3 regions of the Streptomyces sp. NPDC051211 genome follow, and region 2 is predicted to be linked to each of the others. Evidence: riboswitches for the same ligand, from Rfam matches in the RefSeq annotation. Region 2 holds a riboswitch; each other region holds the start of a gene.
What was found. A riboswitch is a leader RNA that binds a small molecule or an ion and turns the genes downstream of it on or off. The one in region 2 is predicted to bind thiamine pyrophosphate.
Positions count from the first base shown of each region.

Region 1 (7,284 bases), on a different contig from region 2:
CGAACGGGGCGGTCTGCGAGGGATCGGGCGCCGGGGCGAACCCGCCGGGCGCGAAGCCCCCGGAGGCGTAGCCCTGCCCCTGGCCGCCTTGGCCGCCCTGGTCCTGGAAGCTCTGGATGCCGTACGAGCCCGTGTCCTCGGGCAGCGGCTGCGGGCTGAAGAACACCGGGTCCGGCCCGTCCCCGTCCGCCACCACGGGCCGGGCCGGGGCGCTCGGCGCCTCGTACGCGAGCCCGGAGACCTGCAGTGCGGGCTCCCGGCGGGCTGCCGGCGCGCCCCGGCGGCGCCTGGTGGGCGGCTCCTCGGCTTCGGGGACCTCCTCGCCGCGGCGCAGCGCCCAGCCCGCCACGAAGCCCTTGCGGAAGGAGAGGGTCACCAGGGTCTGGCCCAGGGCGAAGGCGGCCGCGCCGGCGCCGATGACCGGCACCGAGGGCAGGATCACTCCGGCGACCACGCCCAGGAACCCGGCGAAAGCGAGCAGACGCCAGCGCAGCCGGGCCTTGTACTGCAGCAGGACCTCGGCGAGCAGCCACAACGCGACCAAGCCGAATGCGCCGTAGAGGACGTACATCCCCATGCCTGGCCCCTCTCGCTACGGCCGCCGACGGGGTGCGGCCGGTCTAGGCCCGCTGGTGCAGGCCGAGGTTCTCGTAGATCTCGAGAGTCGCCGTGGAATTGTTCAGCGTGATGAAGTGCAGCCCCGGGACACCCTCGGACAGCAGCCGCGCGCAGAACTCCGTGGCGAACTCGATGCCAATGGAGCGTACAGCGGCGGGATCGTCCTTGACCGCGAGCATGCGCTCTTTCACGTGCGGGGGGAAGACTGCGGTGCTGAGCTGCGGCAGCCGGTCGAGCTGCTTGATGCCCACAACAGGCATGACCTCAGGGATGATCGGGGTCTCGCAGCCGGCCTTCTGGACGCTGTCGCGGAGCCGCAGATAATTCTCCGGATCGAAGAACATCTGGGTGATCGCATAGTCGGCCCCGGCGCGGCACTTGTCCACGAAGTGCCGGATGTCCGTATCCCAGTCCGAGGAGCGCGGGTGCATCTCGGGGAAGGCCGCGACGCCGACGCAGAAATCGCCGGACTCCTTGAGCAGCCGGACCAGGTCGGCGGCGTAGAGCACGCCGTCCGGGTGCGGAACCCACTCGCCCATCGGGTCGCCCGGCGGGTCGCCGCGCAGGGCGAGCATGTTGCGGATGCCGGCGTCGGCGAACTGGCCGATGACGTGGCGCAGCTCGGCGATGGAGTGGTCCACGGCGGTCAGGTGCGCGACCGGGGTGAGGGTGGTGTCCTCGGCGATCTCCTGGGTGGCCTTGACGGTGCCGCCGCGGGTGGAGCCGCCGGCTCCGTAGGTCACCGAGACGAAGCTCGGGGCGACCGCCTCGACCCTGCGGAGCGCGTTCCAGAGGTTCCGTTCGCCCTTCTCGGTCTTGGGGGCCCAGAACTCGAAGGAGTACGAGGGCGTGCCGGACGCGAGCAGGTCATGGACCGTGCGTGCACGGTCTGTCCAGGTCGAAGCGGTACCAAGGGCCATACGGGCAGGTTAGACGGGCGCTCCGGCACGCCGAAGCCGCGTCCATCCATTGGACACGTTTTTGGACACCTTCCGCAGCAGGCCCGCTAGGCGAGGCGCTCGCGGACCCGCTTGGCGAGGCCGGCCGCGGCGGCGCCGGGGTCCTCGGCCTCGGTGAGGGCCCGGACGACGACCACGCGGGTGGCGCCGGCGTCCAGCACTTCGTCCAGGTTGGAGGCGTCGATGCCGCCGATGGCGAACCAGGGGCGGTCCTGCTCGAGGGAGGCCGCGTACCGGACGAGCCCGAGGCCGGGGGCGTACCGGCCCGGCTTGGTCGGGGTGGGCCAGCAGGGGCCGGTGCAGAAGTAGTCCACGCCGGCCTCGGCGACGGCGGCGTCCACCTCGGCCTCGGCGTGGCAGGACCGGCCGATGAGCACGCCGGGGGGCAGGATCGCGCGGGCGGCCGGGACGGGGATGTCGCCCTGGCCGAGGTGCAGCACGTCGGAGCCGATGGCGTGGGCGACGTCCGCCCGGTCGTTCACCGCGAGGAGCTTGCCGTGCCGGCGGGCGGCCTCAGCGAAGACCTGGAGGTGCTCCAGCTCCTCGCCCGCCTCCATGCCCTTGTCGCGGAGCTGGACGATGTCCACGCCGCCCGCGAGGACGGCGTCCAGGAACTCGGGCAGGTCACCCTGGCGCTTGCGGGCATCGGTGCAGAGGTAGAGCCGTGCGTCGGCCAAGGACATGGGAAAACCCCCCGGGTGGGCGGTGTACGGGCACCCGCTGGAGCCCGTACACCGCGTGGAGCGGATCGAACAGTCGGATCAGACGGCGAGCGCCTGGGCGCGGCGCTTCACCTCCGTGCCGCGATTCTCGCTGAGCGCCTGCGCGGGGGTGCCGGGCAGGGTCGGATCCGCGGTGAAGAGCCACTCCAGCATCTCTTCGTCGGTGAAGCCGTCGTCCCGGAGCAGGGTCAGGGTGCCGGCGAGGCCCTTGACCACCTTGTCGCCGTCGATGAAGGCGGCAGGCACCTGCAGGGCGCGGTTCTCACCACGCCGTACGGCGATGAGCTGGCCCTCCTTGACCAGCTGGCGGACTCTGGTCACCTCGACGTCGAGCATTTCGGCGATGTCGGGGAGGTAGAGCCACTCGGGGACGAGAGCATCGATCTTTGCGTCAATCTCGGTCACGGGACAAGCCTGCCATCCCGGACCGACAGTCGGTAGCCGGGCGGCGCGTCCGTGGCTGTGCCCGGGCGTGAAGCCCCGTGGGAGGGGCCTCGGCGGGCCGTCAGAGCACCGCCGATTTCAGGGCAACGCCGGGGTCGGCGGCCTTGGCCGGGTCCACGGCGGCGCCGGACTCGATCAGGCGGCGCCCCTGCGCCAGGTCCCGCGGGCGGCCCACGGCCAGTACGGCGGTCAGGGCGCCGTCCCGCAGCCAGCACACCGACCAGGCCGGCTCGGCCGGGTCGCCCCGCCACAGCAGGGTGTCGGCGGCGGCGTGGTGGCCGGCGTACTGGACGAAGCGGCCGAACTGCTCGGACCAGAAGTACGGCACCGGGTCGTAGGCCAGGTCCGCGCCGAGGATGTTGGCGGCGACGGTGCGCGGGCCCTGGAGGGCGTTGTCCCAGTGGTGCACCAGCAGCCGGGCGGCGTACCGCGCGGACGGGAAGGAGGCGCAGTCGCCCACCGCGTACACGCCGGGCAGGGAGGTGCGCAGCCGGTCGTCCGCGGTGACGGAGCCGTCCGGGCCGAGGGCCACGCCCGAGCCGGTCAGCCAGCCCGTCGCGGGGCGGGCCCCGATGCCGACGACCACCGCGCCGGCCGGCAGCTCGCGGCCGTCCGCGAGCCGGACCAGGCCCGGCTCGACGGAGGCGACCCGGGCGTCGGTGAGCAGCCGGGCGCCGGCCTCGGCGTACCAGCGGGCCATCGGGGCGGCGACCTCGGCCGGGAGGGCGCCGGGCAGCACCCGGTCCGCGGCTTCGACCACGGTGACCGCGCAGCCGGCCTCCCGGGCGGCGGTGGCGAACTCGGCGCCGATCCAGCCCGCTCCGACGACCACCACCTCCGGAGCCGCGGCCAGCACCGGACGCAGCCGCTCCGCGTCGTCCAGGGTGCGCAGCAGGTGGACTCCGGGGACGCCTTCGCTGCCGGGCAGGGTCAGCGGTTCGGCGCCGGTGGCGAGGACCAGGGCGTCGCCGTACGGAACCGGTCCGGCGGCCGTGTCGACCTCCCGGTCGGCCGCGCGCACCCCGGTGACCTCCACGCCGAGCCGGAGCTCGATGCCGAGGTCTTCGAAGTCGACCTCGAAGGCGGAGCCCTCGGCCGTGCCGAGCAGCACGGCCTTGGACAGCGGGGGGCGGTCGTAGGGCTGGTGCGGTTCGGCGCCCAGCAGGACGACCGGGCCGCCGTAGCCCGCCTCGCGGAGGGCGACCGCCGTCTGCACACCGGCCATTCCGGCACCGACGATCACCACGCCGGCCGGGGCGGTGTTCTCTTCGGCCCGTTCGATCTGTTCCGTCTGATCGTTCACGCCGCACACCCTAACTACCTGACGCCACATCAGGAACGGGCGGCCTTACCCGGCCCTCGGGGCGGGGGTTAGTCTGGCCACCGTACCCATCCGCGGGAGTCCGGACGCACCGGGCTGAGAGGGAGGCTGGACGGCCTCCGACCGTACGAACCTGATCCGGATCATGCCGGCGAAGGGAGGGGCTGGACGCCCATGCACTCATCCACCCACAGGTCGGACGTCCTCGTCATCGGGGGCGGGATCATCGGGCTGGTCACGGCCTGGCGGACCGCCCGCCGCGGCCTGACCGTCGCCCTCGCCGACCCGGCGCCCGGCGGCGGAGCCGCCCAGGTCGCGGCCGGCATGCTGGCCGCCGTCACCGAACTGCACTACGGCGAGGAGACCCTGCTCGCCCTCAACACCGCCTCCGCCGCCCGGTACGAGGCCTTCGCCGCCGAACTCGCCGAGGCCAGCGGGGGCCTGGACATCGGCTACCGGGCCTGCGGCACCCTGTCCGTCGCCCTGGACTCCGACGACCGGCTCCACCTGCGCGAACTCCACGCCCTGCAGCAGCGCTGCGGCCTGGAGTCCGAGTGGCTGACCGGCCGCGAATGCCGCCGCCTGGAGCCCATGCTGGCTCCCGGCGTGCGCGGCGGACTGCGCGTCGACGGCGACCACCAGGTGGACCCGCGCCGGCTGGCCGCCGCCCTGCTGGCCGCCTGCGAGCGCGCCGGCGTGGTCTTCCACCGGGCGAACGCCGAACGCCTGACGGTGACCGCCGACCGGGCGGCCGGTGCCGTCCTCGACGACGGCACCCAGCTCACCGCCGGCCAGGTCGTCCTGGCGGCCGGCAGCCTCAGCGGCCGGCTGGCCGGCGTACCGGTGGGGGCCGTCCCCCCGGTCCGCCCGGTGAAGGGCCAGGTGCTGCGGCTGTCGGTACCCGCCGCGTACGCGCCGTTCCTGTCCCGGACGGTACGGGCGGTGGTCCGCGGCAGCCACGTGTACCTGGTCCCGCGCGAGAACGGCGAACTCGTCGTGGGCGCCACCAGCGAGGAACTCGGCTGGGACACCACGGTCACCGCGGGCGGGGTGTACGAGCTGCTGCGGGACGCCCACGAGCTGGTACCCGGCATCACCGAACTCCCGCTCACCGAAACCCGGGCCGGGCTGCGGCCCGGCACCCCCGACAACGCCCCGCTGCTCGGCCCCACCGACCTGCCGGGCCTGCACCTGGCCACCGGCCACTACCGCAACGGGGTCCTGCTCACGCCGGTGACCGGGGACGTGATGGCGGAGCTCCTGGCCACCGGGCAACTCCCCGAGGCGGCCCGCCCGTTCACCCCCCGCCGGTTCTCGTCCGTCCGAGAGGAGTCGTACGCATGACCGTACGCATGACCGTCTCCGTCAACGGCGAGCCGCGCGAGGTCGCCGCCGGCACCACCCTGGACCTGGTGGTGGCCGGCCTCACCAAGGCCCCGTCGGGGGTCGCGGCGGCGCTCAACGAAACCGTCGTACCGCGCGGGCAGTGGCCCGCGACCGCACTCGGCGAGGGTGACCGCGTCGAGGTGCTCACCGCGGTCCAGGGAGGCTGAGGACATGGCAGACGATCTGTTCACCCTGGGCGGCCGCACCTTCTCCTCCCGGCTGATCATGGGCACCGGCGGGGCGCCCAGCCTGGACGTCCTGGAACGCGCGCTGGTCGCCTCGGGCACGGAACTCACCACGGTGGCGATGCGGCGCCTGGACCCCACGGTCCAGGGCTCCGTGCTCTCCGTCCTGACCCGGCTCGGCATCGCCGTCCTGCCGAACACCGCGGGCTGCTTCACGGCGGGCGAGGCCGTCCTGACCGCCCGGCTGGCCCGGGAAGCCCTCGGCACCGACTGGATCAAGCTGGAGGTCGTCGCGGACGAGCGGACGCTCCTGCCGGACGGGGTGGAGCTGCTGGACGCGGCGGAGACCCTGGTCGACGACGGCTTCACGGTCCTGCCGTACACGAACGACGATCCCGTGCTGGCGCGGAAGCTGGAGGACGTGGGCTGCGCGGCGATCATGCCGCTCGGTTCGCCGATCGGGTCCGGGCTCGGCATCCGCAATCCGCACAACTTCGAGCTGATCGTGGAGCGGGCGGGGGTGCCGGTGATCCTGGACGCCGGTGCCGGGACCGCTTCGGATGCGGCCCTGGCGATGGAGCTGGGGTGTGCGGCGGTGATGCTGGCGTCTGCGGTGACCCGGGCGCAGGAGCCGGTGCTCATGGCCGCGGCGATGCGGGACGCGGTCTCGGCGGGCCGGCTGGCCCACCGCGCGGGCCGCATCCCGCCCCGCCGCTTCGCCGAGGCGTCCTCCCCCACCGAGGGGCGCGCCACCCTGGACCCGGAACGCCCGGCGTTCTGACCGGCCCGGGGGCCCGACCGCGGGGCCCGGGCGGCCGCTGCGCGGAGCTTTCCCCCACCCCGCCCCTTCCCGAAACCGGGCTCTGCCCGGACCCGGTCCTCAAACGCCGGACGGGCTGGAAAATCCAGCCCCGTCGGCGTTCGAGGCGCGGGGTCCGGGGCGGAGCCCCCCCACGCGGCGGAGCCGCATATCAGGCACAGGGGGAAGGGGCGGGTAGGGGGGACAGGCCCGCGCAGCGGCGGCCGGGCGGCAGCCACGTCACAGCTGCGCTGCAAGGGCACCCGGCCGGGCAGGGCCCGCACCCGGCGCTCGTAGAATCGCCGGGTGGATACGACCCTGGATGACCCCCTCGTCGGGCGCCTGCTCGACAGCCGCTACCGCATCGACGCCCGCATCGCGGTCGGCGGCATGGCCACGGTCTACCGCGCCCTCGACACCCGCCTGGACCGCGTCCTCGCCCTCAAGGTGATGCACCCGGCACTCGCCGCCGACCACGGGTTCGTCGACCGGTTCATCCTGGAGGCGAAGTCCGTGGCCCGGCTCGCCCACCCCAACGTGGTCGCCGTGTTCGACCAGGGCACCGACGGCGGCTACGTCTACCTCGCCATGGAGTACGTCTCCGGCTGCACCCTGCGCGATGTGCTCCGGGAGCGCGGCGCGCTCCGCCCCCGGGCCGCACTGGACATCCTGGAGCCCGTCCTCGCCGCCCTCGGCGCCGCCCACCGGGCCGGGTTCGTGCACCGGGACATGAAGCCCGAGAACGTGCTGATCGGCGACGACGGCCGGGTCAAGGTCGCCGATTTCGGGCTGGTCCGCAGCGTGGACTCGGTCACGAACACCACCGGCTCGGTCCTCGGCACCGTCTCCT
Region 1 is NZ_JBFBAV010000023.1:33,269-40,552, forward strand. It holds gene AB0447_RS22190 (hypothetical protein) at 1-577, opposite strand, end outside; gene metF (methylenetetrahydrofolate reductase [NAD(P)H]) at 621-1,538, opposite strand; gene thiE (thiamine phosphate synthase) at 1,625-2,260, opposite strand; gene AB0447_RS22205 (Rv2175c family DNA-binding protein) at 2,339-2,704, opposite strand; gene AB0447_RS22210 (FAD-dependent oxidoreductase) at 2,805-3,968, opposite strand; TPP riboswitch at 4,129-4,241, shown strand; gene thiO (glycine oxidase ThiO) at 4,239-5,408, shown strand; gene thiS (sulfur carrier protein ThiS) at 5,417-5,617, shown strand; gene AB0447_RS22225 (thiazole synthase) at 5,622-6,416, shown strand; gene pknB (Stk1 family PASTA domain-containing Ser/Thr kinase) at 6,741-7,284, shown strand, end outside.
Region 1: linked by a shared signal. The riboswitch ahead of thiO (glycine oxidase ThiO) and the one ahead of AB0447_RS20275 (thiamine ABC transporter substrate-binding protein) in region 2 are both predicted to bind thiamine pyrophosphate.

Region 2 (7,284 bases):
GGTATCCGGCCCCACGGGGTGTCCGCGGCGCCGGCGGACACAGTGGCCGGTACCACGTTCTCGAAGCCCAGGAAGCGGGCCACGAACTCCGAGGCCGGCCGCTGCCAGACCTCCAGCGGGGAACCCGCCTGGGCGACCCGGCCGTCCCGCATCACCACCACCCGGTCGGCCAAGGCGAAGGCCTCGCCCTGGTCGTGGGTGACGGCCAGCACGGTGGTGCCCAGCCGGGAGAACAGCGCACGCAGTTCGACCACCAGGCGTTCCCGCAGCCCCCGGTCCAGCTGGCCGAGCGGCTCGTCCAGCATGAGCAGCCGGGGCGACGGGGCCAGGGCCCGCGCCAGGGCGACCCGCTGCTGTTCGCCGCCGGACAGCGAGGCCACCGCGCGCCGCTCCGCGCCCGGCAGGCCGACCAGCTGGAGCAGTTCCGCGACCCGGGCGTCCAGGGAGCCCCGGCGGGAGCCCTGCATGCGCAGGCCGAACGCGACGTTCCCGCCCACGTCCCGGTGCGGGAACAGCTGGTGGTCCTGGAACATCAGGCCCACCCCGCGCCGGTGCACGGGCACGCCGGCCTGGTCGGCGCCGCCGAGCCGGACCCGGCCCGCACAGACCTCCTGCAGTCCGGCGATCACCCGCAGCAGGGTGGACTTGCCGCTGCCGCTCGGGCCGAGCACGCACACGATCTCGTGCTCGGCGACGTCGAGGTGCACGGAGTCGACCACGGCACGTTCGCCGAAGCGGACCGATACGTCCTCGAGTTCCAGCATTCCGCGCATCAGAATTCTCCGGAGGTCTTGTCGGGCCGCAGCCGCTCGAGGACGAGCAGGGACACCGCGCACACCAGCATCAGGATGGTGCTCAGCGCCATCGCCTGGCCGTAGTTGAGCTCGCCCGCCCGTCCGAGGAGCCGGGCCACGGCCACCGGCAGGGTCGGCTGGTCGGGCCGGGCGATGAAGACGGTCGCCCCGAACTCGCCGAGCGAGACGGCGAAGGCGAACCCGGCCGCGATCAGCAGGGCCCGGCGGACCAGCGGCAGGTCCACCTCCCGCCAGGCCCGCCAGGGCGAGGCGCCGAGCACCGCCGCGGCCTCCCGCAGCCGGTCGTCGACGGCCCGCAGCACCGGCAGCATGGTCCGCACCACGAAGGGCACGCCGACCAGGGCCTGGGCCAGCGGCACCAGGATCCACGAGGTCCGCAGATCGAACGGCGGCTCGTCCAGGGTGATCAGGAAGCCGAAGCCGACGGTCACCGCAGACACCCCCAGCGGCAGCATCAGCAGCGCGTCGAACCCGCGGACGAAGCGGCCGGCCCGCCGGGTGAGGGCGGCGGCCGCGAGTCCGCCGATGAGCAGGGCGATGGCGGTGGCGGCCAGCGCGTACCGGAGGGAGTTCCAGACCGCCTCCAGCGGGGGCACCAGGAAGGTGCCGGTGGCCCCGGCGTCCTGGAGGGCCCGGTAGAAGCCGAGGCCGTAGCCGCCGGGAGCGTCGAAGGAACGTTCCACCAGGACGCCGAGCGGCAGCACGATCAGCAGCGCCACCGTGACCAGCACCCCGCCGAGCAGCGCCCGCTGGGCGAACCCCCGCGGCCGGTGCGCCGTACCGGACGGGTCGACCAGCCGCAGCGCGGTCTCCCGGCGGCGCACGGTCCAGGCGTGGATGCCGAGGATCGCACCCACCGCGGCGAACTGCACCAGGGTCAGCACGGCCGCCGTCGGCAGGTCCAGCAGCTGCGCGGTCTGCCGGTAGACCTCCACCTCCAGGGTGGCGTACGAGGGTCCGCCGAGGATCAGTACGACGCCGAAGGAGCTGAAGGTGAACAGGAACACCATCAGGCCGGCCGCGGCCACCGCCGGGGCCAGCGCCGGCAGGGTCACCCGCCGCCAGGCCGCGAACCGGCCGGCGCCGAGCACCCGGGCGGCTTCCTCCTGGCGCGGGTCCAGCTGGGCCCACAGCCCGCCGACGGTACGGACGACCACGGCGTAGTTGAAGAACACGTGGGCCAGCAGGATCGCCCAGACGGTGGTGTCCAGCCGGACGCCCCACAGCTCGTCGGTCAGGCCGCCCCGGCCGACCAGGGCGAGGAAGGCGGTGCCGACGACCACGGTCGGCAGCACGAACGGCACGGTGACCACGGCGCGCAGCAGCTGCTTGCCGGGGAACTCGAAGCGCGCGAAGGCGTATGCGCCGGGGAGTGCGATCAGCAGCGTGAGCGCGGTGGACGCGAGCGCCTGCCAAGTGGTGAACCAGAGCACGTCGGCGATGTCGGGCCGGGCGACCACCTCGCCGATCCGGCCGAACTGCCAGCCGGTGTCGGTCTTGAGCCCGCGCCCGACGATGGACGCGACGGGCCAGGCGAAGAACAGCGCGAAGAACGCGAGGGGCACGGCCATCAGGGCCAGCCGGACGGCCGTGCCGTTGCGCTGCTTCACGCTGCTGCCGCGGACTACTTCACGACGAGCGAGGTCCACGCCTTGACCCACTGCTCACGGTTCTCGGCGATGGTGTCCGGGGCGACGGTCTCGGGCTTCTCGATGACCACACCGTGCTTGGTGAAGATCTCCGGCAGCTTCGCGTCCTTGATCACCGGGTTCACGAACATGTTCAGCGGCATGTCCTCCTGGAACCCCTGGCCGATCATGAAGTCCAGCAGGGCCTTGCCGCCCGCCTCGTTCTTGGCGCCCTTCAGCAGCCCGGCGAACTCGATCTGGCGGAAGCAGGTGCCGGTGGAGACACCGGTCGGCGCCTCGGCCGGCTGCGGCTCGGCGTACAGCACCTCGACCGGCGGGCTGGAGGCGTAGGAGACGACCAGCGGCCGGTCGCCCTTGGCCTTCTTGCCGCCCGCGGAACCGGAGAACCGCTCGTTGTAGGCCTGCTCCCAGCCGTCGACGACCTCGACGCCGTTGGCCTTGAGCTTGCTCCAGTAGTCCTCCCAGCCCTTCTCGCCGTACTTGCCGACGGTGGCGAGCATGAAGCCGAGGCCCGGGGAGGAGGTCGCGGCGTTCTCCGTGACCAGGAGGTTCTTGTACTCGGGCTTGATCAGGTCGTCCAGCGTCTGCGGCGGGGCGAGCTTCTTGTCCGCGAAGTACTTCTTGTCGTAGTTGACGCAGATGTCGGCGGTGTCGATCGGGGTGACCCGGTGCTCCGCGTCGAGCCGGTAGGCCTCGCCGACCCCGGCCAGGCCCTTGGCCTCGTACGGGGTGAAGATGCCGTTGTCGAGCGACCGGGACAGCAGGGTGTTGTCGACACCGAAGAAGACGTCGCCGCGGGGCTTGCCCTTGGTGAGGATCTCCTGGTTGAGCGCGGCGCCGGCGTCCCCGCTCTTCACCACCTTGACCTTGTAGCCGGTCTGCTTCTCGAACTCCTTCAGGACCGCGTCGGACGCGTTGAAGGAGTCGTGGCTGACCAGGGTGACGGTCTTCGACTTGGGCTCACCGCTCGCGGCGCCCTTGTCCTTGGCGTCGCCGCCGCACGCGGCCAGCGTGCTGACGCCCAGCGCCGCTGCGAGCGCGGTACCCGCGATCTTCTTGGTGGTGCTCACGGAACATTTCCTCCTGGGATGACCAGGAGAAGACGCGGCCCCGCCCGGGCGCTCTGGATCGAGCGGGGCACCCGGGCAGGGCGCAACAGCTTGAGGTGTTGACCGAACTTCCTACCCGGAATGACCCGGGCGAGGTTCAGAGGGTCTGCGGCCTGACGGGTGCCGCACTCTCAGCGCTGTGGCGCTCCCCTGTCGGAATATGCAGATGTACGGGGGCCAGCCTACCGCTCGCTGGCGGCGAGCTGGCCGCAGGCGCCGTCGATCTCCTGGCCGCGGGTGTCACGGACGGTCACCGGCACGCCGTGGTTGGCGATGGCCTGGACGAACGCGCGCTCGTCCTCGGGACGGGAGGCGGTCCACTTGGAACCCGGGGTCGGGTTCAGCGGGATCAGGTTGACGTGCACCCGCTTGCCCTTGAGTAGCCGGCCCAGCAGGTCGCCGCGCCAGGCCTGGTCGTTGATGTCGCGGATCAGCGCGTACTCGATGGAGATGCGGCGGCCGGACTTCTCGGCGTACTCCCAGGCCGCGTCCAGCACCTCGCGGACCTTCCAGCGGGTGTTCACCGGTACCAGGGTGTCGCGCAGCTCGTCGTCCGGGGCGTGCAGCGACACGGCGAGCCGGCACTTGAAGCCCTCGTCGGCGAACCGGAGCATGGCCGGGACCAGGCCGACGGTGGAGACGGTGATGCCGCGCTGGGACAGGCCCAGGCCGTCGGGCTCCGGGTCGGTCAGCCGGCGGATGGCGCCGACCACCCGCTTGTAGTTGGCGAGCGGCTCGCCCATGCCCATGAAGACGATGTTGGAGAGGCGGGCCGGGCCGCCGGGGACCTCGCCGTCGCGCAGGGCGCGCATGCCGTCGACGATCTGGTGGACGATCTCGGCGGTGGACAGGTTGCGGTCCAGGCCGGCCTGGCCGGTGGCGCAGAACGGGCAGTTCATGCCGCAGCCGGCCTGCGAGGAGATGCACATGGTGACCCGGTCGGGGTAGCGCATCAGGACGGACTCCACGAGGGTGCCGTCGTGGAGCTTCCACAGGGTCTTGCGGGTGGTGTCGTCGTCGCAGGAGATGTGCCGGATCACGGTCATCAGCTCGGGCAGCAGCTCGTCGCGGAGCTTCTCGCGGGCCGCGGCCGGGATGTCGGTCCACTCGGCCGGGTCGTGCGCGTACCGGGCGAAGTAGTGCTGGGAGAGCTGCTTGGCCCGGAAGGGCTTCTCCCCGATCGCGGCGACCGCCTCACGCCGCTCGGCGGGGGTCAGGTCGGCCAGGTGCCGCGGTGGCTTCTTCGCCCCGCGGGGCGCGACGAAGGTGAGCTCACCGGGAGCGGGGCGGGCCATGGCAGGTACTCCTCTAAGACGAAAGGCGCGCTGCACCGGCAGCGCGCCCTTCCAGAGTAACGGTTGGGCCCCGTACGGGCCCCTCGCAGCGGTACGGCGTGATCAGCCGGTGCCCACGAAGGCCGCCAGCAGCAGCCAGACCACCGGGGCCGTCGGCAGCAGCGAGTCCAGCCGGTCCATGATGCCGCCGTGGCCGGGGAGCAGGGTGCCCATGTCCTTGATGCCCAGGTCCCGCTTGATCATCGACTCGCCCAGGTCGCCCAGGGTGGCGCTGACGGCGACCACCAGACCCAGGAGCAGGCCCTGCCACCAGGAGCCGTCGTCGATCAGGAACTCCATGCACAGCGCGCCGGCCGCCATCGCGAAGGCCATCGCACCGAACAGGCCCTCGCGGGTCTTGCCGGGGCTGATCCGCGGGGCCAGCTTGTGCTTGCCGAAGCGCCAGCCCACCGCATACGCGCCGGTGTCGCTGACCACCGTGAGCACCAGGAAGGTGATCACCCGCTGCGGGCCGTCGTCGGCGGCCAGCAGCATCGCGACGAAGGTGGCGAGGAACGGCACGTAGAAGGCCGCGAAGACCCCCGCCGTGACGTCCTTGAGGTAGTCCTCGGGCGGTTCCGTCATCCGCCACACCAGCACCGCCAGCGCGGTCAGCGCCATCGCGACCCAGGCGCCCTCGGCGCCCCGGACGTACCCGGCGATGACCATGGCGGCGCCGCCGACCGCGAGCGGCACCAGCGGTGCCTTGATGCCCTTGCGTTCCTGCAGCCGGGAGGTCAGCTCCCACAGGCCGACGACCACGGCGACGGCGATGACGCCGACGAAGACGGCCTTGACGATCAGCAGCGAGGCGAAGATGACGGCGCCGAGGCCGACACCGACCCCTATGGCTGCACGCAGGTCACGCCCGGCGCGCTTCTTCGGCGGCGGCGAGGCGTCCTGCGGGGCCTGCGGGGGTGGCGTGGGCATGGGCTCCTGCGGCGGCATGTCGGCGCGGAACGGGGGGCCGCCCGCGAGGGCGGCCCCCCGATCATATGCGGGACCTGCCGGAACCGGCTCCGCCTCCCAGGGAGAGTCGTTCATCAGACCTCGAGGAGCTCGGCTTCCTTGTGCTTGAGCAGCTCGTCCACCTGCGCGACGTACTTCGCGGTGGTGTCGTCGAGCTCCTTCTCCGCGCGGCGCACCTCGTCCTCGCCGGACTCCTTGTCCTTGACGAGCTTGTCGAGGGCGTCCTTCGCCTTGCGGCGGATGGAGCGGATGGAGACCTTGGAGTCCTCGGCCTTGGTGCGCGCGACCTTGATGTACTCCTTGCGGCGGTCCTGCGTCAGCTCCGGGAAGGTCACCCGGATGATATTGCCGTCGTTGCTGGGGTTGACGCCCAGGTCGGAGTCGCGGATGGCCTGCTCGATGTTGCGCAGGGCGCTCTTGTCGAACGGGGTGACGATCGCCATGCGCGGCTCGGGCACCGAGAACGAGGCGAGCTGGTTGATGGGCGTGATGGCGCCGTAGTAGTCCGCCACGATCTTGTTGAACATCGCCGGGTGCGCACGGCCGGTGCGGATCGCGGCGAAGTCCTCCTTGGCCACCACGACGGCCTTCTCCATCTTCTCCTCGGCCTCGAGGAGGATTTCTTCGATCACCACGTGCTCCTGCATGTCAGATATGGATGGTTCGGGCGGGCGGCGGGCCGTCGGCCGGCCGGCAGAGCGCTCAGGCCCGGGTGCCCTGGTCACTCACCAGCGTGCCGATCTTCTCACCCTTGACCGCGCGGGCGATATTGCCCTCGGTCAGCAGCTCGAAGACGAGGATCGGCAGCTTGTTGTCGCGGCACAGCGTGATGGCGGTGGCGTCGGCGACCTTGAGGTCGCGGGAGAGCACCTCGCCGTACTCGAGCGCATCGAACTTCACGGCGTCCGGGTTGGTCTTCGGGTCGGAGTCGTAGACCCCGTCCACGCCGTTCTTGCCCATGAGCAGGGCCTCGGCGTCGATCTCCAGCGCGCGCTGGGCGGCGGTGGTGTCGGTGGAGAAGTACGGCATGCCCATACCCGCGCCGAAGATCACGACGCGGCCCTTCTCCAGGTGCCGTACGGCCCGCAGCGGGATGTACGGCTCCGCGACCTGGCCCATGGTGATGGCGGTCTGGACGCGGGAGTCGATGCCCTCCTTCTCCAGGAAGTCCTGGAGGGCGAGGCAGTTCATGACGGTGCCGAGCATGCCCATGTAGTCGGAGCGGGCCCGGTCCATGCCGCGCTGCTGCAGCTCGGCGCCGCGGAAGAAGTTGCCGCCGCCGATGACCACGGCGATCTCCGCGCCGTCGCGGACCACCGCGGCGATCTCGCGCGCGATGGCGTGGACGACGTCGGGGTCTACGCCCAGCCCGCCGCCGCCGGAGAAGGCCTCGCCGGACAGCTTCAGC
Region 2 is NZ_JBFBAV010000019.1:71,471-78,754, reverse strand. It holds gene AB0447_RS20285 (ABC transporter ATP-binding protein) at 1-764, opposite strand, end outside; gene AB0447_RS20280 (iron ABC transporter permease) at 773-2,386, opposite strand; gene AB0447_RS20275 (thiamine ABC transporter substrate-binding protein) at 2,440-3,534, opposite strand; TPP riboswitch at 3,625-3,735, opposite strand; gene rlmN (23S rRNA (adenine(2503)-C(2))-methyltransferase RlmN) at 3,756-4,868, opposite strand; gene AB0447_RS20265 (phosphatidate cytidylyltransferase) at 4,971-5,951, opposite strand; gene frr (ribosome recycling factor) at 5,951-6,508, opposite strand; gene pyrH (UMP kinase) at 6,579-7,284, opposite strand, start outside.

Region 3 (7,284 bases), on a different contig from region 2:
TGTGCCGGCCGGGGTGCCGCACAAGTTCCACCACATCAGCGAGGACCTGAAGGTGCTGGTGGTGTTCTCACCCCCGGAGTCCTGAACCCGGGGTCCTGAACCCGGAGTCCTGATCCCGGAGTCCTGATCCCGGAGCCCTGGTTTCGGCGGCCTCACCCGGAGTCCTGACCCCGCGCCGGGGCCTGTCCCCCTAAGGGGCGGATCAGGGGACTCCGGGGGCCCGCGGGCCCCTGACGGGCCGCTCTTCCTCCTAGCATCGAGGTCAGGAAGTCACGGACGAGGAAGAGGTCGAGGCCATGGACGGCATCCGGCAGATATTCGCAGGCATGCCCTGGTGGGTGAAGTGGGTCGCGGTTCCGCTGCTGGCTCTGTTCGTCTTCGGCGGTGTGATCACCAGCATCCTGGGTGCGCTCATCAGCTTCGCGTTCCAGGTGCTGCTCTTCGTGGCCCTGGTCGGCGGTCTGGTCTTCGTGGTCAAGAAGTTCACCGGGGCCGGCAGCGGCGCGAAGTCCCCGACCGACTGGTAGTCAGTCCCCCCGAGCTCGGCAGCCCCAGGAGCCCCCGGGATTAACCCAGGTGAGGGAACGTGAGGTGCGAAACCACTCACACCACGGGAATCGGCGGATAGAGTGGCAATCTGTGCCGACCCTGGGCACTCGACCTGCAACACCGCTCTGACCTGCGGTTATGTCGTTAGCCGCCGAGCACGACCCCCAGGAGACATGGCACAAGCGGGGGCGGCCCCCGCAGGGCGGGTCCCCCAAGGCCCGCCGCCACGCCTGGGGGTGAGCTTTGTCTTCGGTTCACAATGCCGCTGTACCGACGCTGATCGGTTCGGTGCAGCGGGCGCTGAGACTGCTCGAAGCCGCGGGGTCCCATAGCGAGGGAGCCCCTGCCAAACAGCTGGCACGCGAGGCCGGGCTCCCGCTTCCCACCGCGTACCACCTGCTGCGCACGCTCACCCACGAGGGCTATTTGCGCCGGGAAAGCGGAGTCTTCATGCTCGGGGACGCTGCCGGGCGGCTGGCCGGCGGTGGACTGCAGCAGAAACGTCGCAGCATGATCCTCGACTCGCTCGCCCACTTCCGCGACGTGGTCGGGGCCCCCGTCTACTTCGCGGTGTACCGGGAGGGTGAAATCGAGGTGGTCGGCGTCGCCGACACCCCGGGCCATCCCGCCTGTGAGGAATGGGCGGACTTCCGCGCCACCGGCCATGCGCACGCCATCGGCCAGTGCCTGCTGAGCCAGCTCGACGAGAAGGCCCGCCGGGACCATTACGACCGGCACCCGGTCGAAGCCGTCACCCCGTACACAGTCCAGGACATGCGGGCGATGGAACAACGAATTTCCGCCATGGAGCGGATGCAACCCGTGACCGAGCGACAGGAATATGCCTTGGGCACGGTATGCGCAGCCATTCCGATTACAGCGGGTGACGCCGCCGCGACCATGGCCATTTCCCTTCCCCTGCACCAGGAAGCCCGATTGCGCTGTGCAGTTGATCGGCTGCGGAGTGAAGTAGGCGCGCTGTTGAGTACGCTCTCCTTCTCTATCAGTATCTGAAAACTCACTCCTTGTGATCTGCCAGCCCGTCCACCACTCTTGTCAAGAGGGCCTTGGGGGACCATTCCTGGCCACTTCCAATCACTGCGGGGTAGGCAATGCGCGAGTCGGTACAGGCAGAGGTCATGATGAGCTTCCTCGTTTCCGAGGAGCTCTCGTTCCGGATCCCGGTGGAACTCCGGTACGAAGCTCGTGACCCCTATGCCGTACGCCTGACCTTCCACCTTCCCGGCGATGCGCCCGTGACCTGGGCGTTCGGCCGGGAGCTTCTCCTCGACGGCATCAACAAGCCGTGCGGTGACGGCGATGTGCACATCGCCCCCACCCATCCCGAGGACCTGTCCGATGTCCACATCCGGCTCCAGGTCGGCGGTGACCGGGCGCTGTTCAGGGCCGGTGCCGCGCCGCTGGTGGCCTTCCTCGACCGGACCGACCGGCTCGTGCCGCTCGGTCAGGAGCGCAACCTCGGCGACTTCGAGGAGAACCTCGACGAGGCCCTCGGCAAGATCCTTGCCGGCGCGCAGCAGAACGAGCAGAACGCGGGCTGACCGGCCCGGCGCACCAACCGCTCGACTGCTCGGCGTGCCAGCGCCGAGCGCCCTCACCCCCACCACACCCGTGCGCCGCACGTGCGATCAGTGTGTGCCTTCAGCGCTTGCGGCGGCGGCCCCGACCGCCGCGGACCGGCCCTGACCCGGCCGGCCCGGCGGCCGGGGAACCCGGTCGGTCGGCCGAAACCACCAGCGCCGCCAGCGCCGTTGTCACCGGCACCGAGGCCACCAGTCCGATCGAGCCCACCAGGGTCCGGACGATCTCCTCCGCGACCAGCTCGCTGTTGGCCACCGTTCCCATGCTGCTGTTCGCGATCGAGAACAACAGGAGCAGCGGCAGGGCCGCGCCCGCATAGGCGAGGACCAGAGTGTTGACCACGGATGCGATGTGGTCGCGGCCGATCCGGATGCCCGCCCGGTACAGCGCGCGCGGTCCCATCGACGGGTCGGCCTGGTGGAGCTCCCAGACCGCCGAGGTCTGAGTGACCGTCACATCGTCGAGGACGCCGAGCGATCCGATGATCACGCCGGCGAGCAGCAGGCCGCTCATGTCGATGTCCGGGTAGAGCCCGTGGATCAGCCCGGTGTTGTCGTCGGTGTTGCCGCTCAGGAACGCCCAGTCGATGAACAGCGAGCCCAGCAGCCCGATCAGAAGCAGCGAGACCAGTGTGCCGAGGACAGCGACCGAGGTACGCGCGGTCAGGCCGTGGCACATGTAGAGCGCGATCAGCATGATGGCGCTGGCCCCGACCACCGCGACGACCAGCGGGTTCGAACCTTGGAGGATGGCCGGGAGGATGAACAGGGTCAGGATGCCGAAGCTGACGGCCAGTGCGATCAGTGCGAACAGCCCGCGCAGCCGTCCCACCGCGACCACCGCAATGGCGAAGATGCCTGCGAGCAGCGCCATCGGGAGCTTCCGGTTCACGTCGATCACGGAGTACTGGAGGTCGCGCGGGGCGTCCGGCGCGTACGCGACGACCACGCCCTGCCCGTGCTCCAGCTGCCGTGGCGCACCCGGCTGGACGATCTCGACGAAGGTGCGGCCCTTGTCCGGGCCGGTGCCGATCTCGACGGTGGCCTTCTTGCACTGGCCGTTCTGCCTGGCCTGCGCTTCACGGCCCTGAGGAGTGGAGGTGTCCCCGGTGGGCGGCACCTGCGCGGCGTTGACCGAGGCGCAGTCGACGGTCTCCAGGGCGACGACCGCGGCCTGCTGGGTCTGGCGGTCGAAGCCGACCCCGGTGCGTTCGTGGGCGGGTGCGCCGCCCGGCCACAGCACCACCAGGCCGACCAGGACGGCGGTGGCGAAGGGGATCAGCACGGCGGCGATGACCTTGCGCAGGTGCTTCGAGACGGGAGCCGCCGGTCCGTGGCCGTGGCTGTGCCCATGACTGTGCCCATGGTTCCCGTGCCCGTGGAGGCCGTGATCACCGCGGCCGGACGGGTCGGAGTTACCTGTGGGTTCGGTGGGACCGGTGGGGGGCTGCGGCAAGGACGTCACGGGCTGATCATCGCAAGAGATGAGGGGGCCCACTGTTCAGCACGCCACAGATGACGCTAGCGTGGGGGCTACTTTGCACAACGCGGGAGCTCGGAGCACCGGGCTGAGAGGGCGCTGATCACCGTACGCACGTACGGGAGGAGGCTGCGTCGACCGCCGAACCTGTTACCGGGTAATGCCGGCGTAGGGAGATTAGGTCTCATGACCATTCAGGATGCACGCACGCCTGCCACCAGCCAGGACGGCCAGGAGGGCCGGGACGGCCAGGTCGGTCGGGAAGAGCGCAAGCCGGGCTGGCACAAGGGATACGTCACGGGCTCCCGCCCCGACATCCAGGTGCCGGTTCGCCAGGTCCACCTGACCACCGGCCAGGACGTCACGCTGTACGACACGTCCGGCCCGTACACCGACCCGCAGATCGAGACCGACGTACGGCGCGGGCTCGCGCCGCTCCGCGAGAACTGGATCATCGGCCGCGGTGACACCGAGGAGTACGCCGGCCGTCCGGTCCGCCCCGAGGACGACGGCATCAAGCACACCTCGCCCCGCGGTGGCCTCAAGAACCTCGACGCGGTGTTCCCGGGCCGCCCCCGCCTGCCCCGCCGGGGCCGCGACGGCCAGGCCGTCACCCAGCTCGCGTACGCCCGCCGGGGCGAGATCACCCCGGAGATGGAGTACGTCGCGATCCGCGAGAACGTCTCCCCCGAGGTCGTCCGCGAGGAGATCGCGGCGGGGCGCGCAGTGCTGCCGGCCAACGTGAACCACCCGGAGATCGAGCCGATGATCATCGGCAAGCGGTTCCTGGTGAAGGTCAACGCCAACATCGGCAACTCCGCCGTCACCTCCTCCATCGAGGAGGAGGTGGAGAAGATGACCTGGGCGACCCGCTGGGGCGCGGACACGGTCATGGACCTCTCTACCGGCCGCAACATCCACACCACCCGCGAGTGGGTGCTGCGCAACTCCCCCGTCCCCATCGGCACCGTGCCGCTCTACCAGGCCCTGGAGAAGGTCGACGGCAAGGCCGAGGACCTGACCTGGGAGATCTACAAGGACACGGTCATCGAGCAGGCCGAGCAGGGCGTCGACTACATGACGGTCCACGCCGGCGTGCTGCTGCCGTACGTGCCGCTGACCGCCCGCCGCAAGACCGGCATCGTCTCCCGCGGCGGCTCGATCATGGCCGCCTGGTGCCTGGCGCACCACAAGGAGAACTTCCTCTACACGAACTTCGAGGAACTCTGCGACATCCTCGCGACGTACGACGTCACCTACTCCCTCGGTGACGGCCTGCGACCCGGCTCGATCGCGGACGCCAACGATGCGGCGCAGTTCGCCGAGCTCAAGACGCTGGGCGAGCTCAACACCATCGCCAAGCGGCACAACGTCCAGACGATGATCGAGGGCCCGGGCCACGTCCCGATGCACAAGATCAAGGAGAACATCGACCTCCAGCAGGAGATCTGCGAGGAGGCCCCGTTCTACACGCTGGGCCCGCTGACCACGGACGTCGCCCCGGCGTACGACCACATCACCTCGGGCATCGGCGCCGCGATGATCGCCTGGTGGGGCACGGCGATGCTCTGCTACGTCACGCCCAAGGAGCACCTGGGCCTGCCCAACCGCGACGACGTGAAGACCGGCGTCATCACGTACAAGATCGCGGCGCACGCGGCGGACCTGGCCAAGGGCCACCCCGGTGCCCAGGAGTGGGACGACGCCCTGTCGGACGCCCGCTTCGAGTTCCGCTGGGAGGACCAGTTCAACCTGGCCCTGGACCCCGACACGGCCCGTGAGTTCCACGACGAGACGCTCCCGGCCGAGCCGGCCAAGACGGCGCACTTCTGCTCCATGTGCGGCCCGAAGTTCTGCTCGATGAAGATCTCCCAGGACATCCGCCGCGAGCACGGCGGGGACCTGAAGGCGGACGAGATCCAGGCGGGCATGGCGGAGAAGTCGGCCGAGTTCGCGGCCGCGGGCAACCGCGTCTACCTGCCGCTGGCGGACTGACCGCGCGGACGGACCGAGCCCGGCGGACGGGCCGGCCCGCGACCTCATGGGGGGAGTCGCGGGCCGGCCCGTTCCCGGCTCATTTTTTTTGGGGCTTGAGCTGGAGTGCACTCCAGCTCTTAGGGTGCGCCGGTATGACGATGCGATACAGAAACCTGGGTGGGACCGGCATCGAGGTGAGCGTGCACTGCCTCGGCACGATGATGTTCGGCGCGGTCGGCAACCCGGACCACGACGACTGCGTACGGATCATCCACGCGGCGCTCGACGAGGGCATCAACTTCGTGGACACCGCCGACATGTACTCCGCCGGAGAGTCCGAGAGGATCGTCGGCAAGGCCCTCAAGGGCCGGCGCGAGGACGTCGTGCTCGCCACCAAGGGCCACTTCCCGATGGGCGAGGGCCGCAACCGGAGCGGGAACTCGCGGCGCTGGCTGGTGCGGGCCGTGGAGGAGAGCCTCACCCGGCTCGGTACGGACTGGATCGACCTGTACCAGGTGCACCGGCCCGACCCCCGGACGGACATCGAGGAGACCCTCGGTGTGCTCGGCGACCTCGTGCGCGAGGGGAAGATCCGCGCCTTCGGCTGCTCCACCTTCCCCGCCGAGGAGATCGCCGAGGCGCACCACGTGTCCGAGCGGCGCGCCCTGCCGCGGTTCCGGACCGAGCAGCCGCCGTACTCGATCCTCGCGCGCGGGGTGGAGAAGGACGTGCTCCCGGTCGCCCGGCGGTACGGGATGGGCGTGCTGACCTGGAGTCCGCTGGCCTCCGGGTTCCTCAGCGGAAAGTACCGGCCGGGCCGGGAGGTCGACCTGACCAGCGGGCGGGCAGCACTGACGCCGGGGCGCTTCGACCCCGCCGTGCCCGGCAACCTCGCGAAGCTTGAGGCCGCCGGGCGGCTGATCGAGGTGGCGGAGGCGATCGGATGCACCCTCCCCGAGCTCGCCGTCGCCTTCCCGCTCGTGCATCCGGCGGTCACCTCGGTGATCATCGGGCCGCGCACCATGGAGCAGATGCAATCCCTGGTGAAGGGCGTGTCGGTGGTGCCGGACGACGAGACCCTGGACAGGATCGACGAGATCGTGCCGCCGGGCACGAACCTGTACCAGGCGGACGGCGCCTGGCGGCCCACCGCCCTGACCGACCCGGCCCAGCGGCGCCGGCCGGCCGCGGACCGCTAGGGGGAGCCCGACGGATCGTGTTCCGGGCCGGGCCGCGTGGCACCGCCGGGCACCCAAGTGGGGGGCCGGTGATGGGCCGATCCGCTGACAAACGGGCGAGGCGGCGCCGCGGCGGTGGCGGTGGTCCTCAGGATGGCCCCGGAAGTGCTGTCCGACTTCCTGAGCATCATCCGATCCGGTTTTCCGGTTGTCGCAAGGAGCGGCGCATGAGTCCTGAAGGCAGGACGAGCAGAACTTTCACCGGCCTGTTGCCCAGACGGGCGGCCCGGCTGACGGGTGGCACCCTCGCAACGGCCGCGCTGGTGCTGGCAGGGATCACCACCCCCGCGATGGCGGCCGTGCCGGGGTTCCGGCCGCCGGTCACGCAGGCGAGCCCGGCCGACGGGCACGATGAGTGCGAGCCGGTCATGAACGGGCCGGAGAAGAAGGGGAAGGCCACGGCCGACCCGCCCAAGAAGGCGAAGTGCCTGGTCGGCCC
Region 3 is NZ_JBFBAV010000007.1:156,982-164,265, forward strand. It holds gene AB0447_RS10320 (cupin domain-containing protein) at 1-85, shown strand, start outside; gene AB0447_RS10325 (DUF5326 family protein) at 297-527, shown strand; gene AB0447_RS10330 (helix-turn-helix domain-containing protein) at 793-1,563, shown strand; gene AB0447_RS10335 (SsgA family sporulation/cell division regulator) at 1,662-2,111, shown strand; gene AB0447_RS10340 (YibE/F family protein) at 2,212-3,615, opposite strand; TPP riboswitch at 3,688-3,822, shown strand; gene thiC (phosphomethylpyrimidine synthase ThiC) at 3,817-5,625, shown strand; gene AB0447_RS10350 (aldo/keto reductase) at 5,766-6,806, shown strand; gene AB0447_RS10355 (hypothetical protein) at 7,013-7,284, shown strand, end outside.
Region 3: linked by a shared signal. The riboswitch ahead of thiC (phosphomethylpyrimidine synthase ThiC) and the one ahead of AB0447_RS20275 (thiamine ABC transporter substrate-binding protein) in region 2 are both predicted to bind thiamine pyrophosphate.